2 regions of the Sphaerisporangium flaviroseum genome follow, and region 2 is predicted to be linked to the other one. Evidence: riboswitches for the same ligand, from Rfam matches in the RefSeq annotation. Region 2 holds a riboswitch; the other holds the start of a gene.
The links. Region 2 has a riboswitch for S-adenosylmethionine ahead of ABD810_RS00835 (aminotransferase class V-fold PLP-dependent enzyme). Riboswitches for the same ligand answer to the same signal wherever they lie in the genome.
Positions count from the first base shown of each region.

Region 1: linked by a shared signal. The riboswitch ahead of thrC (threonine synthase) and the one ahead of ABD810_RS00835 (aminotransferase class V-fold PLP-dependent enzyme) in region 2 are both predicted to bind S-adenosylmethionine.

Region 1 covers NZ_BAAAZR010000007.1:33,643-42,328, reverse strand. The annotation lists gene ABD810_RS15570 (S1 family peptidase) at 1-470, opposite strand, end outside; gene groL (chaperonin GroEL) at 812-2,437, opposite strand; gene ABD810_RS15560 (cold-shock protein) at 2,824-3,024, opposite strand; gene ABD810_RS15555 (MoaD/ThiS family protein) at 3,360-3,635, opposite strand; gene thrC (threonine synthase) at 3,649-4,944, opposite strand; SAM riboswitch class I at 4,960-5,123, opposite strand; gene ABD810_RS15545 (RNA polymerase sigma factor) at 5,297-5,860, opposite strand; gene ABD810_RS15540 (alpha,alpha-trehalose-phosphate synthase (UDP-forming)) at 6,024-7,451, shown strand; gene ABD810_RS15535 (MFS transporter) at 7,512-8,686, shown strand, end outside; gene otsB (trehalose-phosphatase) at 8,680-8,686, opposite strand, start outside.
Region 2 covers NZ_BAAAZR010000001.1:172,118-180,803, reverse strand. The annotation lists gene ABD810_RS00845 (DUF3180 domain-containing protein) at 1-436, shown strand, start outside; gene ABD810_RS00840 (NADH-quinone oxidoreductase subunit D) at 618-1,790, opposite strand; gene ABD810_RS00835 (aminotransferase class V-fold PLP-dependent enzyme) at 1,809-3,173, opposite strand; SAM riboswitch class IV at 3,224-3,339, opposite strand; gene ABD810_RS00830 (TerC family protein) at 3,505-4,281, shown strand; gene ABD810_RS00825 (cytochrome P450) at 4,315-5,517, shown strand; gene ABD810_RS00820 (SAM-dependent methyltransferase) at 5,651-6,592, opposite strand; gene ABD810_RS00815 (Rossmann-like and DUF2520 domain-containing protein) at 6,867-7,757, shown strand; gene panC (pantoate--beta-alanine ligase) at 7,808-8,626, shown strand.

The sequences.
Region 1 (8,686 bases), on a different contig from region 2:
TTGACGTCGACGTAGCGAGCGCCCGACACCAGTGGCTTGCCGATCATTGCCTGGTCGATCTTCTCCTTGACCTTGGCGAGTTCCGTCAGCGACCTGGTGACGATCTCGGCCTGGGCACCCGCGCCGATGATCTCGGGGATGTCGGCGGCGCTGGTGGTGGCCACCACCAGGGTGTGCGCACTATTTCCCCGCAGCCAGACGCCACCGAAGCGGCTGCCGAGCTTCTTGCTCAGCTGCCCCGCGATCGGGGTCAGTCGGGCCTCATTCAACAGGCGGGCCTGGGCTTGTGAACTGCTGAGATGGAGGTCGCGCTGGAGTGCCTCCAGCATACCCGGCGGGGGTTTACGCGCGGACGGCCTGGTCATGGCGGTGCCTGCCGCCCGGCTTTCGGCATCGGCCGGTACGGCCGCCAGGGTGAGTGCGACGATCGTCAGGGTGCATCCCGTCACAAGGGCAGGTCTGTGCGACATAGATTCTCTCCTCGACCTCGGCTAGGCATGAGGGGGGAGATCGCCCATAACGCAAAATGATCATGCGCGACGGGCAACGTCACCCTAGCTCAGCGGTCAGCCGCGAAGACGCACGCCACGCGGACGAAAACGCCGGTGAACACGTCGACCGATGTCGAGTGGACAGGTGGGGGATCGGCGACCGCACAGTGAAGCGAGGTCCGCTCACCAAGAATGCGATACGGCGGATGTCCAAGGATCGATGGCGATCTCAACGAGTGACCGAGTCGCCACGCACATGCCAAAGGGCCACCCCCGGAGTACCGGAGGTGGCCCTTTCGGTGACGCTTGTGAGCCGGGGCTCAGAAGTCCATGTCGCCGCCGCCGGGCATGGCGGGAGCGGCAGGGGTCTTCTCGGGCTTCTCGGCGATGACGGCCTCGGTGGTGAGGAACAGCGCCGCGATGGAGGCGGCGTTCTGCAGCGCCGAGCGGGTGACCTTGGCGGGGTCGATGATGCCCGCTTCGAGCATGTTGACATACTCACCGGTCGCGGCGTTGAGGCCGACGCCCAGCTCGAGGTTGCGGACACGCTCGACCACGACGCCGCCTTCGAGGCCGGCGTTGACGGCGATCTGCTTCAGCGGCTCCTCGAGCGCCTTGCGGACGATCGCGGCACCGGTGGCCTCGTCGTTGAACAGCTCCAGCTTGTCGAACGCCTTGGCGCCGGCCTGCAGCAGAGCCACGCCACCGCCGGGGACGATGCCCTCCTCGACGGCCGCCTTCGCGTTGCGAACGGCGTCCTCGATGCGGTGCTTGCGCTCCTTGAGCTCGACCTCGGTGGCCGCGCCGGCCTTGATGACGGCGACGCCACCGGCCAGCTTGGCGAGGCGCTCCTGGAGCTTCTCGCGGTCGTAGTCGGAGTCGGTGTTCTCGATCTCGTTGCGGATCTGGTTGACCCGGCCGGAGATCTGCTCGGGGTCACCGGCGCCGTCGACGATGGTGGTCTCGTCCTTGGTGACGATGACCTGGCGCGCGCGGCCCAGCAGGTCGAGCGTGGCGCTCTCGAGCTTGAGGCCCACGTCCTCGCTGATGACCTGGCCACCGGTGAGGGTGGCGATGTCGCCCAGCATCGCCTTGCGGCGGTCGCCGAAGCCGGGGGCCTTGACGGCCACGGACTTGAACAGGCCGCGGATCTTGTTGACCACCAGGGTCGCCAGGGCCTCGCCCTCGACGTCCTCGGCGATGATCATCAGCGGCTTGCCGGCCTGCACGACCTTGTCGAGCAGGGGAAGCAGGTCCTTGTTGGCCGAGACCTTGGAGTTGACGATCAGGATGTAGGGGTCGTCGAGGACGGCCTCCATCCGCTCCGGGTCGGTCACGAAGTAACCGGAGATGTAGCCCTTGTCGAAGCGCATACCCTCGGTGAGCTCGAGCTCCAGCCCGAAGGCGTTGCTCTCCTCGACCGTGATGACGCCTTCCTTGCCGACCTTGTCCATCGCCTCGGCGATCATCTCGCCGATCTGCGTGTCGCCGGCGGAGATGGAGGCGGTGGAGGCGATCTGCTCCTTGGTCTCCACATCCTTGGCGATCTTCGAGAGCTCCTCGCTGACGCGCTCGACGGCGGCCTCGATGCCCTTCTTCAAGGACATCGGGTTGGCGCCGGCGGCCACGTTGCGCAGGCCCTCGCGTACCAGCGCCTGAGCGAGCACGGTGGCGGTGGTGGTGCCGTCACCCGCGACGTCGTCGGTCTTCTTCGCGACCTCCTTGACCAGCTCGGCCCCGATCTTCTCCCACGGGTCCTCGAGCTCGATCTCCTTGGCGATCGAGACACCGTCGTTGGTGATCGTGGGAGCGCCCCACTTCTTCTCCAGCACGACGTTGCGCCCCTTGGGACCAAGGGTCACCTTGACGGCGTCGGCGAGCTGGTTCATACCCCGCTCGAGACCGCGCCGGGCGTCCTCGTTAAACGCGATCATCTTGGCTGCCATACGGCTAGACCTCCCAGACACAGGGTGGCTTGCAGCGGATCGAGCCGACGCCCGCGACGGCATGTAGACCCGCGCTCTCACGACACCTGTCGCCGTGGACCGCGAAGCCCCATCGCCTCGATCCAGATTTGTCACTCTCGACAGGAGAGTGCCAACGAACTGTTTAGCACTCTACCCCGTCGAGTGCAAGCCACAACCCCTATGACCTGGGCGGCACAAGGATTTCTCTGACCGTATGCCCAATATTGGGCATGTCTCCGCAACCAGGGAAGCACGGACATGACGGAAGGCTCGGCCTGTCTTGGTGCATGACAGACCGAACCTTCCAGCTACTGACTAAGAGAGACCAGTGGATCTCCGTCGACGACCGGACAGCGCCGGCCGCGTCACACAGTCCGGACGGACTCCGCCTGTGGACCCTTCTGGCCCTGTGTGATCTCGAACTCCACCCGCTGACCTTGCTCAAGGGACCGATATCCCTCGGACATGATCGCTGAGTAGTGGACAAACACGTCCTTACCACCGTCTACCGCGATGAAGCCGTAGCCCTTGTCCGCGTTAAACCATTTGACGGTGCCCTGCGCCACTTTCCGACTCCTCTTGCTGGGCTCCGGACCCCGCCCACTCCTCCGCGAGGTCCGTGACCTTCCGAGCCGAGACGCATGCGAACTCCTCGGCTTCGTCGATCGTTCTCGACCATACCTGTGGCAAGGCTTGGCGCAACAGAGTCAATCACGAAACTACTTCTTGACGTTCGCTCTAAGCGGTACGTGACTATTTTTCGCTCGCGTTTAGTTAGTTGATAATTACACTACACAGCGGGCCCAGTAAGAACTTCTATAAGGGCAGCCAGCTCTGCCGTCCCCAGACAGGCCAACGCCCACGCATCCTTCGGACGCGTGGGCGTTGCGGGGACCGAGGCTCAGCCTCCTGCGACCGCCGGGATCACGGAGATCTGCGCGCCTTCCGGCGTGACGGTGTCAAGGCCGTCCACGAAACGGACATCCTCTTCTCCGACATAGACGTTGACAAAACGACGAATCTTGCCCGTTTCGTCCAGAATGCGGGCGCCGATTCCAGGGAAGTCGGTGTCGAGCTTCTGCAACACCTCGCGAAGCGTCGCCCCTTCCCCGTTCACCTCCGACACACCATCGGTGTACGTACGGAGAATCGTCGGAATCCGCACAGAAACGCTCATTTATCGCGACCTTTCAGGAGTTATCGGCGACAGCCGTACGGAATGCGTCGAGTGAGGGCCTTATGACGGCGGTGGGCCGCGCCTCGGCCGAGACCGCGTCGAGGGTCTTCAGGCCGTCCCCGGTGTTGAGCACCACCGTCTCGGCCTCCGGGTCCACAAGTCCGTTCTCGACCAGCTTGCGAAGCACTCCGACGGTGACGCCCCCCGCGGTCTCGGCGAAGATGCCCTCGGTGCGGGCCAGCAACTGGATGGCCTTCACCACCTCCGCGTCGGTGACGTCCTCGACCGCTCCCCCCGTGCGGCGGGCGATGTCGAGCACGTACGGCCCGTCGGCCGGGTTGCCGATGGCCAGCGACTTGGCGATGGTGTCCGGCTTGACGGGCTGCACGATGTCGAGACCGGCCTTGTAGGCCGCGGAGACCGGCGAGCATCCCTCGGCCTGCGCGCCGAAGATCTTGTACGGCTTGTCGTCGACGAGCCCTAGCTTGATCAGCTCCTTGAAGCCCTTGTCGATCTTCGTGAGCTGCGAGCCGGACGCCACCGGCACGATGATCTGGTCGGGGATCCGCCAGCCCAGTTGCTCGGCGATCTCGTAGGCGAGGGTCTTGGAGCCCTCCCCGTAGTACGGCCGGAGATTGACGTTGACGAACCCCCACTTGTCGCCCAGGGGGTCCCCTATGAGCTCCGAGCAGAAGCGGTTCACCTCGTCGTAGGTGCCCTCGATGCCGACCAGCCGGCCGCCGTACACCGACGCCATCGTGATCTTGGCTTCTTCGAGGTTGGACGGGATGAACACGCAGGAGTCCAGCCCGGCGCGCGCCGCGGCGGCGCCGACGGCCCCCGCGAGGTTGCCCGTGGACGAGCACGAAAGGGTGTGGAAGCCGAAGTTGCGCGCCGCCTCGAGGGCGATCGCGACGACCCTGTCCTTGAAGGAATGGGTCGGGTTTCCGGAGTCGTCCTTGACGTGCAGGCTACGGATTCCCAGCTCACGGGCCAGATTGTCGGCCTTGACGAGCTTGGTCCAGCCGGGGGCGAGGTTGGGCTTGGAGGCGACGTCCACGGGCACCGGGAGAAGCCCTCGGTATCGCCAGATGTTGGTGGGGCCGGACGCGATCTGTTCCCGGGTCACCGGCGAGGTGCGGCCGGCGTCGGGGCCGTCCCAGGTGTAGGCCACTTCGAGTGGCCCGAAACACTCGATACAGGCGAAGGTCGGTCCGAGGTCGTAGCGAGTGCCGCATTCGCGGCACGAGAGTGCGACGGCGGGGCCGAAGTCGAGTGTGGTCGTAGTCTCAGCTGTTGCGAGCGCCATGAAGCGAGGCCTTTCCCCTCATCTTCGCCCGGACCACCTTGGTCACGGGCCGGAATTGGCACCTGTCCCGGCCGGTCTCACTGGTCTTGTTGCCACGCCGTTCGGAGACGCGTATGACCACAGCCGGGAGGGTTGCCGGGGCTTCGCAGGGCCGGTCCCTCCACCCCTCTGGATGAGCAATATGAAGTTGTGATCCCGCCGACATTACAAGCAGGTCTAAAGAACTGTACCCCGCCCATCAGGAGCCTTGGCCGCCCGTCTCACGATATGAGACGGTGCGGGCCGCCGTGTAGCGATGAAAGCGCCTTTGCCAAGGCCGGAGGCGGGAGGGTCGCATACTTGCCGGGCAGGGTCAGGATTTCCAGCCGTAGGCGTCACCCAGGGCCGCCTGGACGAACTTACGGGCCTGGTGGATGCGCGACTTCGCCGTGCCGAGCGGGATGCCGAGCTGGTCGGCGACCTCGTTGTAGTCGAGCTGGCAGATGTCGCGCAGCACGAGCGCCTGGGCGAGGTCGGGCTTGTCGGCCTCCAGGGCCTCCATCGCGTCGAGCAGATCGAGGCGAGATCCGGCGATCACGCTCACCCTTCGCGGGTCGGCCCGCATGTCGGGTAATTCTTCGGAGGACTGCTCGGCGCCCCGGCGCTTCAAGGTGCGGTAGGTGGTGCGGGCACAGTTGGCGGTGACGATGTGCAACCAGGTGGAAAAACGTGCCCTTCCCTCGAAGCGCCCGATGTTGCGGGCGACGGCCAGCAACGTATCCTGGCAAGCCTCCTCCGCGTCCTGGTGGTAGGGCAGGAGCCTCGCGCAGTGGCGGAGCACGTCAGGCTCGATGCGACGGAGTAGCTCTCCGAGGGAGCGGTGATCACCTTGGGCGGCGGCGACGGCCAGCTCTTCGGTCGTCTCATCAAGCGCCATGAAGGAGCTCCCCTCGACCTCGCGCACATTGCCTCGACCTCACCACCAGCCCATCTTATTGGGAGCGTTAAATTTATTTAATCTGCGGCCAAGTGCGCATCACAGCGGAGAAGAACGGCGAGGGACGACCGCCGTGTGGCGGACGAGGAGTGGTGATGGGCAGATGAACACTATTCTGCTGGCCTCCAACCGGGGCCCCGTGTCGTTCACGCTTGCCGACGACGGCACGCTGTCGATGCGCCGAGGCGGTGGCGGCATGGTCTCCGGCCTGTCGGAGGTGGTCAAGGACTCCGACGTGCTGTGGGTGTGCGCCGCGCTCTCCGACGGCGACCGCCGCGCCATACGGCTGGCGCCGAGCGGGCGCCTCGACCAGGCGGGATACGAAACCGGCCCGGTCCGCATGCTGGACATCCCGCCCGCGACCTTTCACCGCGCCTACAACGCCGTGGCGAACTCCACGCTGTGGTTCGTCAACCACCTGCTCTACGACATCCCCAACTCACCGCAGTTCGACATGCGGTTCCGCAGGGAGTGGGAGTCGTACCAGGACTACAACGCGGCGTTCGCGCTCGCGCTGGCCGAGGAGGCCGCGCACGGGGCCCGCGTGATGATCCAGGACTACCACCTGACCCTGGCCCCCGCGATGCTCCGGGTGGAGCGCCCCGACCTGCGCATCTCCCACTTCTCCCACACGCCGTGGGCTCCGCCGGAGTACTTCTCGCTGCTGCCCGACGACATCTCCGCCGAGCTGCTGTCGGGCATCCTCGGCGCCGACCACGCCGGCTTCCTCACCACGCGCTGGGCCTCGGCCTTCATGGACTGCTGCGAGACGCTGCTCGGCGCCAAGACCGACCGCGCCGAACGCACGGTCACCTACGAGGACAGGACGACGCGCATCGGCGTGCACGCCCTGGGCGTCGACGGTGACGCCCTCTGGACCCGCGCCCTGGAGCCCGACGTCGAGTCGCACATGACCGCCCTCCGCGAGCGCGTGGGCGACCGCAAGCTGATCGTGCGCATCGACAGGACCGAGCTGTCGAAGAACATCGTCCGGGGACTGTCGGCCTACAAGCAGTTCCTGACCGACCATCCCGAGTGGCACGGCAAGGTGGTGCACCTTGCCTTCGCCTATCCCTCGCGCCACGACCTGCCCGAGTACCGCGAGTACACCGCGGCCGTCCAGCGCTGCGCGGCGGAGATCGAGGACGAGTTCGGCGGCGAGGACTGGGACCCTCTGATACTCAACGTGGACGACGACTACGCCCGGTCGCTCGCCGCCTATCGCATGGCCGACGTGCTGCTGGTGAACCCGATCCGCGACGGCATGAACCTCGTGGCCAAGGAGGGCCCGATCCTCGCGCCGCACTGCGCGCTCGTGCTGTCCAGGGAGGCGGGGGCCGCGGCCGAGCTCGGCCAGGACTCCCTCCTGGTCAATCCGTACGACGTCTCCGGTACGGCGAACGCCCTGTATGAGGCGCTGATGCTTCCGGAGGAGGAGCGCGCCAAGCGGGGCATCCGGCTGCGCGCCGCCGCCACGGCCCTCCCCCCGAGCCGGTGGTTCGCCGACCAGCTCACCGCCCTCGAGCGCTGATCTTTTATACAGCGGTGATACCTTTCTGACCGTTGGAGCGCTCCGAGGCACGGGGGATCAGTGAGCTCGACCACGACCGTCCGATCGCGCGCCCGGCTCACACGAGACCGCCCGACCTGGCTTATCTACCTGCAGCTCGCGATCTTCGCCACCTACCTCTACGGGCTGTCCGCCGCGCTTCCGCTGCTCCGTATCGAGCAAGGGGTCTCCCAGGCCGTCGCGGGGCTGCACGGCACCGCCATGGCCGTGGGCGGGGTCCTCAGCGGCATCGCGATGGCGCGGGTCACGGCCAAGATCGGCAGGCGCCGCGCGACCTGGCTGGGCCTGATCACGGTGTCGCTCGGCGTCGTGCTGGTCACGGTGACCACGACGCTGCCCGTCACCCTGCTCGGTTTCGGGCTGGCCAGCGCGGGCGGGTCGTTCACGCTGTACATGGGCATGTCCACCCTGAGCGACCACCACGGAGCGGCCGGGCCCGCGGCCATCAACGAGGCCAACGCCGTCGGCGTCACGGTCGGCATCGGGGTGTCCTACCTCATCAGCGTGCTCGCCGACACGCCGCTCGGATGGCGGACCGGCATCCTGCTCACGCCGGTCACGACGTTCCTCCTGCTCGTGCTCATGGGGCGCGTGTGGGTGCCGGCCGTCCCGCCGGTGACCGATCACCCCGAGCCCGGCCCCGCCACCGCGGCCAGGGTGCCGTACGGCTGGCGCTTCCACGTCGCCTGCGTGGTGCTGTTCTGCCTGGTGGCCATGGAGTTCCTCTTCAACCTCTGGGCCGCCAAGCTGCTGGCGGACCAGACGGACATGAGCCCGGCGGCGGCCGCCACCGGGCTCACGGCGTTCACCGCCGGCATCGCGGTGGGCAGGTTCACCGGAGGGCGGCTGGCCCTGCGGATGGACCCGGCTCCCCTTCTGACCGGCGCCCTTGCGGTGACCCTGGCCGGCTGGGCGGTCTTCTGGCTCAGCACCCAGCCGGTGGTCTCCTACGCGGGCCTGGCCCTGTGCGGGCTGGGCGTCGCCGTGCAGTTCCCGCTCGGGCTATCGAGGGTCATCGCCATGGCGGGCGGACGGCCGGACCAGGCGGGGGCGACGGCTGCCGTCTGGGCGAGCCTCGCCGTCGGCATCGGGCCGTTCACGCTCGGCGCCCTCGCCGACGGCTTCGGCACCCGCACGGCCTTCCTGATGGTCCCGCTGCTGATCGTCTGCGCGTTCACGGGTATAGCGCTCACGGC
Region 2 (8,686 bases):
CGTGCTCGTCTTGCTGCTGGTCGCTTTCGCGGTCCTGACCTGGGGGCTGCTGCAGCAGTTCTATTCCGACCTGCCCACCGTGCCGTGGACGGCCATCCCGACGGTGCTCCTGCTGGCGGTCGGTGAGGCCTACAGCGGGTGGATGACCCGGGCGCGCATCGAGCGCAGACCGGACACCAAGCCGGTGGAGCCCCTGGCGGTGGCCAGGCTCGCCGCTCTGGCCAAGGCCTCGGCGTATGCGGGAGCCGCCTTCGCGGGAGTGTTCGCCGGTTTCGTGTTCCACGTGCTTCCCCTGCTCGACCAGGACACCCCCCGGCGTGACTTCTTCCTCGCCGGCGGTTCGCTGATCGCCTGCGTGGTGCTCGTCTGCTCGGCCCTCTACCTGGAGCACTGCTGCAGGGTCCCCAAGCGCCCCGAGGACGAACCAGGTATTTGAGAGGTTCCGCTGGGGGTGGGCTCAGGGTTGCGAGGGCCTGCGGGACCCGGCGTCCGCCGGGTCCCGCGCTGCAAGGAGCCACCCTTTATCCTTGATCCCTGTCTCTGACGCACCACTCTTCTTTACAGAATCGAGGGGACTAAACGCATCCTTCCGGATCAGTCATGACACGGGCCGGAAATCACTTGTCGATGTCACCCACGACGAAGAACATCGAACCGAGGATGGCCACCATGTCCGAGATCAGGTGGCCCGGAAGCATCTCCCTGAGCACCTGGATGTTGTTGTACGACGGGCTGCGCAGCTTGAGCCGCCACGGCGTCTTCTCGCCCCGCGACACCAGGTAGTAGCCGTTGAGCCCAAGGGGACTCTCGGTCCACGCGTAGGTGTGGCCCTCGGGCACCTTCAGCACCTTCGGCAGCCGCTGGTTGATCGGCCCTGGCGGGAGCGACCGGAGCCGTTCCACGCAGGCGTCGGCCAGGTCGAGCGAGACTTTCACCTGGTCGAGCAGCACCTCGAAGCGGGCGTGGCAGTCGCCCGCCGAGCGTGTGACCACCTTCACGGGAAGCTCGCCGTACGCCAGGTACGGCTCGTCGCGGCGCAGGTCGAGGTCGACCCCGGAGGCGCGCGCGATCGGGCCGCTGACGCCGTACTGCATGATCGTCTCGCGGTCGAGCACCCCGACCCCACGCGTGCGCGCCAAGAAGATCTCGTTGCCGAAGATCAGGTTCTCGATGTCGGGAAGCCGCCTGCGCACGTCGCTGACCGCTTGCGTCGTCCTGTCGAGCCAGCCGTAGGGAAGATCCTCCTTCAGCCCGCCGACCCTGTTGAACATGTAGTGCATCCGCCCCCCGGAGATCTCCTCCATGACGGCCTGCACCGTCTCCCGCTCGCGGAAGGCGTAGAAGAGCGGGGTGATGGCGCCGAGCTCCAGGGGATAGGACCCGAGGAACATCAGGTGGTTGAGCACGCGGTTCAGCTCGGCGAGCAGCGTGCGCGCCCACACCGCCCGGACCGGCACCTCCATGCCCAGCATGCGTTCGACGGCCAGCACGACACCCAGCTCGTTGGCGAACGCCGAGAGCCAGTCGTGGCGGTTGGCCAGCACGATGATCTGCCGGTAGTCGCGGACCTCGAAGAGTTTCTCCGCGCCGCGGTGCATGTAGCCGACGATCGGCTCGGCCGTGTCGATGCGCTCGCCGTCCACGATCAGCCGCAGGCGCAGGACACCGTGGGTGGAGGGATGCTGGGGCCCGATGTTGAGGATCATGTCCTCGGTGGCCAGTTCCTTGGCCCCGGCCCCGATCCCCACGACCCGTTCGGTGCGCCCCACTCCGGTGCGAGGTTCGGTCATAAACCCCATGCTGTCACGTCAGGCGCGGGAGACAAGATCCGAGAGGGCGGTGACCAGGCGGCGGATGTGCTCCTCGGTGGTGCCGATGCCGATGGACGCCCGTATGGCCCCTGCCGTGCCGTCGGCGCACGCGGCGTCTCCGGCCAGGCCCACGCCGTCGAGCAGGTGCCTGACGAAGGGATGAGCGCAGAACTTGCCGTCGCGCACGCCGATGCCGTACTCGGAGGAGAGCGCCTCGGCCACTTCCCGGGCGGTCCATCCCTCGACCACGAAGGACACGATGCCGACGCGCGGGTGGGCGGGTCCCCAGAGCGAAAGCTCGTGGACGCCCTCGATCCCCGCGAGCCCGTCACGCAGCAGCGTGATGAGGCGCTCCTCCTCCTTGATCAGGCTCGTCCAGCCGGTGGCCGAGAGGGCGTCGCAGGCGGCGGCCAGCGCGACGGCCCCCAGCACGTTCGGGGTGCCCGCCTCGTGCCGCTGCTCGGGGTCTGTGCTCCACTCGGCGTCCAGCGGCAGTTCCCGTCCCGCGCCTCCGGTGACGGCCTTCGACGCCCCGCCGCCACGCAGGTACGGCTCGGCCTCGGCCAGCCAGTCGGCCCGGCCGATGAGGGCGCCCGCTCCGAACGGGGCGTAGAGCTTGTGCCCGGAGAACGCCACGTAGTCCAGGTCCAGGGCGGTCAGGTTGAGCCGGCGGTGCGGGACGAGCTGTGCGGCGTCCACGAGGATCCGGGCGCCGTGCCGGTGGGCGATGTGGGCCAGGGCGGCGATCGGCCACAGCTCGCCGGTGACGTTCGAGGCCGCGGTGACGACCAGGAGCTTGGGCCCGTCGATGGCCGCGAGGGTCTCGTCCGCCGCGCGTACCGCCTCGCCGGGGAACGCGGGAGGCGCGAGCCGTACGGCATCGGGCCAGGGCAGCAGCGACGCGTGGTGCTCGGTCTCGAAGACCACGGCGGTGGTGCCCTCGGGGAGGGAGCGGGCCAGGAGGTTCGCCGCGTCCGTGGTGTTGCGGGTGAACACGACGGCGTCGTCGGGCCGCGCGCCGACGAAGGCCCGCACGGTGTGCCGCGCCTGCTCGTAACGCGCCGTGGTGAGCTGCGAGGCGTACCCGGCTCCCCGGTGCACGCTGGAATAGGCCGGAAGCGCGGCGGCGACGGCGGCGCTCACCGGCTCCAGACACGGAGCGCTCGCCGCGTAGTCGAGGTTGGCGTACTGGACGAGCGTGCCGCCCCTGACCGGAACCTCCAGATCCGTACCCAGTACGGCCGGGATCGTGGGACCGGTACGCCCCGCCACCGTGCCATGGGCCCCCCGAGCGAGCTCGGCACCGGCCGGGACGCCGGAAACAGCAGGGGAATGGCTCTTCAGGACAGTGAAAGCGGACAACGCCGGCCTCCTAGGGTCATGGGACCCCGGTCATGGCGTTGGTATGACGGAGCCCGCGCTTGCCCGGCACACCTCGTGCCGGACCTGGTCCTCACCCGGGGCACCCCGCCGCGAGCGCGAGGGTTGCCGGCCAGCGAGCCGGGGCTTGGCGCTGGCACTCATGACCTACGGGGACTATAACCCGAAGCACCCTCGTCTCCGCAACTTCAACAGGGGAGTCGTAGGGGTCTGAGTTCTTCGCGAACTTTGCGGGCGCGTCGTCCGTTGACAGAGGACCGACCGATGCCCGCGATGCCGCGACCTGGGCGAACCCCTAGCTTGAGGAGACACTATGGACTGGGTGGCCAACCCGGAGATCTGGATCGGGTTCTTCACCCTGGTCGCTCTCGAGATCGTGCTGGGGATCGACAACATCATCTTCATCTCGATCCTCGCGGGGAAGCTTCCCCCCGAGCAGCGCGACCGCGCCCGCAAGGTGGGTCTGGGGCTGGCGCTCATCAGCCGCCTCGCCTTGCTGCTCGCCCTGTCCTGGGTCGTACGGCTGACGGAGCCGTTGTTCCAGGTTTTCGGTCAGGGGATCTCGGGCCGAGATCTGATCCTGATCCTGGGCGGGCTGTTCCTCCTGGGCAAGAGCGCCTTCGAGATCGGCGACAGCCTGGAGGGCGCACCGGGTCATTCCAGCTCGAAGGTCGCCGCCTCCTTCACCGCGGTGATCCTGCAGATCATGGTGCTCGACATCGTCTTCTCGCTCGACTCGGTCATCACGGCCGTCGGGATGGTGGACGAACTCGGGGTCATGGTGGCCGCGGTGATCGTCTCGGTCATCGTCATGCTCTTCGCGGCCGGGCCCATCAGCGCGTTCGTCGAGAGATACCCCAGCATCAAGATGCTGGCCCTGTCCTTCCTGCTGCTGATCGGTGTCGTGCTCATCGCCGAGGGCTTCGAGCAGCACATCTCCAAGGGCTACATCTACTTCGCCATGGCGTTCTCGCTGGGGGTGGAACTGCTGAACATCCGCGCCCGAAGGAAGGCCGGCCGCCAGCGGCCCGTGGACCTGCGGGAGCGCTACGAGGAGGCTCCCGAGACCGGAAGCACCACCACCCAGTGAGCCGGGGCGTGCAATCCCATTTACGATGACTTTGTGCATTTTGATCCGTGGAATCCCGACTTCGTTGCCCACCCGTACGACGCCTACCGAGAACTTCGCGAGACCGAGCCGGTCAGCTTCTTCGAGCCGACCGGCCAGTGGCTCGTGGCCAGGCACGGGGACGTCAACGCGGCGCTGCGGGATCGCCGGCTCGGCCGCTCCTACCTGCACGTGGCCTCGCACGAGGACTTCGGCCGCGAGGCGGAGCCGGACTTCCAGGAGCCGTTCTGGAGGGTGATACGCGCGGGCATGCTCGACGTGGAGCCGCCGGTCCACACCCGGCTGCGGCGGCTGGTCTCCAAGGCGTTCACGCCGCGCATGGTGGAGGAACTCCGTCCCGGTGTGCGGCGGATCGCCGGTGAGCTGGTGGACGGCTTCGTCGAGCGCGGGGGCGGCGACCTGCTGGCCGAGGTGGCCGAGCCGCTGCCGGTGACGGTCATCGCCGAGATGCTCGGCGTGCCGGAGGCGGACCGGCACCTGCTGCGGCCCTGGTCGGCCGACATCTGCGGCATGTACGAGCTCAACCCTTCGATCGAGGCCCAGCACACGGCGGCCCGCGCCGCGTCGGAGTTCGCGGAGTACCTGCGCGCGCTGGCCGCCGAGCGCAGGAAGAACCCGGGGAACGACCTGATCAGCGCGATGGCCCAGGTGGTGGACGACGGGGACCGGCTCACCGAGGACGAGCTGATCGGCACGTGCGTGCTGTTGCTCAACGCCGGTCACGAGGCCACCGTGAACGTCACGGGCAACGGCTGGTGGTCGCTGTTCCGCAACCCCGGCGAGCTGGAGCGGCTGCGCGGTGACCTCTCGCTGCTGCCGTCCGCGGTCGAGGAGCTGATGCGCTGGGACACCCCGCTGCAGATGTTCGAGCGCTGGGTGCTGGAGGACATCACCATCGGCGGGGTGGACATCCCGAAGGGCGTCGAGGTCGCCTTGCTGTTCGGCTCGGCGAACCGGGACCCGGAGGTCTTCGCGGAGCCCGACCGGCTGGACCTGAGCAGGAGGGAGAACCCGCACATCTCTTTCGGTGCGGGAATCCACTTCTGCCTGGGCGCTCCGCTGGCCCGCGTGGAGCTCATCGAGTCGTTCGGAGCGCTGCTGAAGGCGGCGCCCAAGCTGGAGCTCACCGAAGAGCCCGCGTGGAAGCCCAACTACGTCATCAGGGGCCTTGAGTCCCTCAAGGTCTCCACCGGCTGATTCCAGGCCTTCAGCGCACTCCCCGCCGAGTGGGATGGCCTGACGCCGCCATCGGCCGAGCGGGATGGCCTGACGCTGTCACCGGCCGAGCGGGATGGCCTGACGCTGTCACCGGCCGACCCCCGAGGGAGGGTCAGCCCTTCCGCTGGCTGAGCCAGCCGAAGCCGCCGAGCCCCGCCGGATCGATCAGCTCGGCCTCCTGTGACGCCTGGGCGAGCGCGCGCAGATACCCCCCGGGATCGATGCTTGCGCGGCTCAACGGGGGCCGGGCACCGGTGACGCCCAGTTCCCGCAGCGCAAGTCGTTGCGTCGTCAACGTTGTGGATATCGCCCCGGCGCGCTCGCCCGCCTCCGCGCACGCGTCGAGCGCCACATGTGCGGTGATATCGCAGGAACCATCGGGTATGGGAACCACGCAGGCACCGTCCCGGTAGCCGGTCAGGGTGCCGAAGGGCGGGCGGTTATCCACAGGGTGTGCATAATCCACGGCCACCGCCAGCCCTCGCGCCAGCCGTGTGACGACCGAGGTCCAGGCCTCGTCGCGCGGCCGGCCGATCTCCGCTCGCATGCCCGCCGAGCCCAGTGGCCACCAGCGCTCCAGCCACGCCGAATCCTCCTCGCCCGGTGGGTCGCCGAGCCGCTCCTCGCCCGTCTCCAGGTCGACGAGCACCAGCCGCGGACCTCCCGGTGTCTGCTCGGCCACGTCGAGGGGCACGTTGTCCAGCCACTCGTTGGCGATGACCAGCCCGGTGATCTCGTCGGGCGGGACGCCGACCCAGGCGATCTCCTTGTCGAGGTCGTGAGGCGGAGGCGAGAGGTCGACGGCCGAGACGCGCAACCGCTCCACCAACTCAGGCTCCGCCGTGCGGAGCACCTGGGTGACCAGCAGGCCGTCGCCCGAGCCGACGTCCACGAGGTCGATCTCGGGGGGATGGCCCAGCGCGTCGTCGACCGTGCCCAGCAGGCGGAGCACCGCACGGGCGAAGGCGGGCGAAGCGCCGACCGAGGTGCGGAAGTGGCCGGATGGACGCTCCCGGAGGTAGAAGCCGTTCTCGCCATAGAGTGCTCGCTCCATGGCCTCCCGCCACGTGACCCACACGGGACTGGACGCTATCAAGGATGGTCATCGCCCATGACCGTCGTGCTGACCCTCCACTGTCAAACAGCGCGCAGTCGTCCAGCATGTCCCTATTTCAACGTATATTGCGGCATAAATAGCGTCTTGCTGTGATCCACTGGTTGTCGCGAAGGCGCCAAGCCCGTCGGCGGAGTCGGACGACGGGCCGCCGAGTCCTGACCGTTACGCTGGTCAACTGGGCTCGGCTCGTCGAGTTGTGAACAGGAACGTGATGGAGACAAGCGACCGTCCGGGGCGTCTCGCCGTCGGGGTCCTCGGAGCCGGACGAGTGGGCTCGGTCCTCGGCGCGGCACTCGCGCAGGCAGGGCACAGCGTGGTGGCCGCCGCGGGGGTCTCCGACGCCTCGCGCGACCGGGCCGGGCAGCGCCTCGGCGTGGGCATCTCCCAGCCCGACGACGTGATCCGCCGGGCGGACCTGGTCCTGCTCACCGTGCCCGACGACGTGCTCCCCGGCCTGGTATCCGGGCTCGCCGCCGCCGGAGTGGACCTGCGGGGCAAGATGCTCGTGCACACCAGCGGCGCGTACGGGCTGGGGGTGCTGGAGCCCGCCACGGCGGTCGGCGCGCTGCCGTTCGCGATCCATCCGGTGATGACCTTCACGGGCAGGGACGACGACCTGCGCCGCATCGTGGGCTGCGCGTTCGGCGTCACCGCGCCCGAGCCGCTCCGGCCGGTGGCAGAAGCCCTGGTCATCGAGATGGGCGGCGAGCCGGCCTGGATCGCCGACGAGGACCGCGCGCTGTACCACGCCGCCCTCGCCGGCGCGGCCAACCACATGGTCACCCTGATCGCCGAGTCGCAGGAGCTGCTCAAGAAGATCGGCGTGGAGCATCCGGGGCGCATGCTGGGGCCGCTGCTCGGCGCGGCCCTCGACAACGCGTTGCGGCTCGGCCTCGCCGGGCTGACCGGGCCCGTCGTGCGCGGCGACGCGGGCACCGTACGCAAGCATGTGGACGCGCTCATCCTGGCCGCGCCAGAGGCGGCGGACGCCTACGTCGCCCTCGCCCGGCTCACCGCCGACCGGGCGCTGGCCGCCGGGCTGCTCAAACCCGAGGCGGCCGAACGCCTGCTCGACGCCCTTGGAGGGAACTCGTGGACGTGATCGTCGCCGGAGACCGGCCGGAGCTGCTCGCGGCACGCGCGGCGCTCGGCATCGGCGGCGGGTACGCCGGGTCGCCGGGGCGCAGCCTGGCCCTGGTCCCGACCATGGGCGCCCTGCACGAAGGGCATCGCTCGCTGATCCGCCTCGGCAGGGAGCACTCCGATCATGTGGCGGTCAGCATCTTCGTCAACCCGCTGCAGTTCGGCCCGGGCGAGGACTTCTCCCGCTACCCCCGCACCTTCGACGCCGACCTCGAGGTGTGCTCGGCCGAGGGCGTGAGCATGGTCTTCGCCCCCGCGGCCGACGAGATGTACCTTCCCGACCGCCAGGTCGGCGTCACCTCGGGGCAGATGGGCACGGTCGTCGAGGGCGCGTTCCGGCCCGGCCACTTCGACGGCGTGCTGACCGTCGTGCTGAAGCTGTTCAACCTGGTCCAGCCGGATGTCGCCGTCTTCGGCCAGAAGGACGCCCAGCAGCTCGCGCTGATCCGCCGCATGGTCGCCGACCTCAACCTCCCGATCACGATCGCCGGCGCGCCCACGGTCCGCGAGCCGGACGGGCTGGCGCTCTCCAGCCGGAACCGCTATCTGTCGGCCGCCGACCGGGTCACCGCTCTGGCGCTGTCGGAGGCGCTCCGCGAGGGCGCGCGGAAGAGCCGCCCCAAGGACATCCTGCACGCGGCGCACGCCGTACTCGACGAGGCCGCCGCGGCCGATCCGCCGCTGGTCCTCGACTACCTGAGCCTGGTGGACCCCGCGACCTTCACCGCCGTGACCGACCATCACCAGGGCGAAGCCGTCCTCGCGGTCGCCGCCAAGGTGGGCTCCACCCGGTTGATCGACAACGTGGTCCTGACGCTCGCCCTGTAGCACGCCTTCAGCAGCCGGGCCGCGCATCCCCCTACCCCGGGCTCGGCGCCGTCCGGTCAT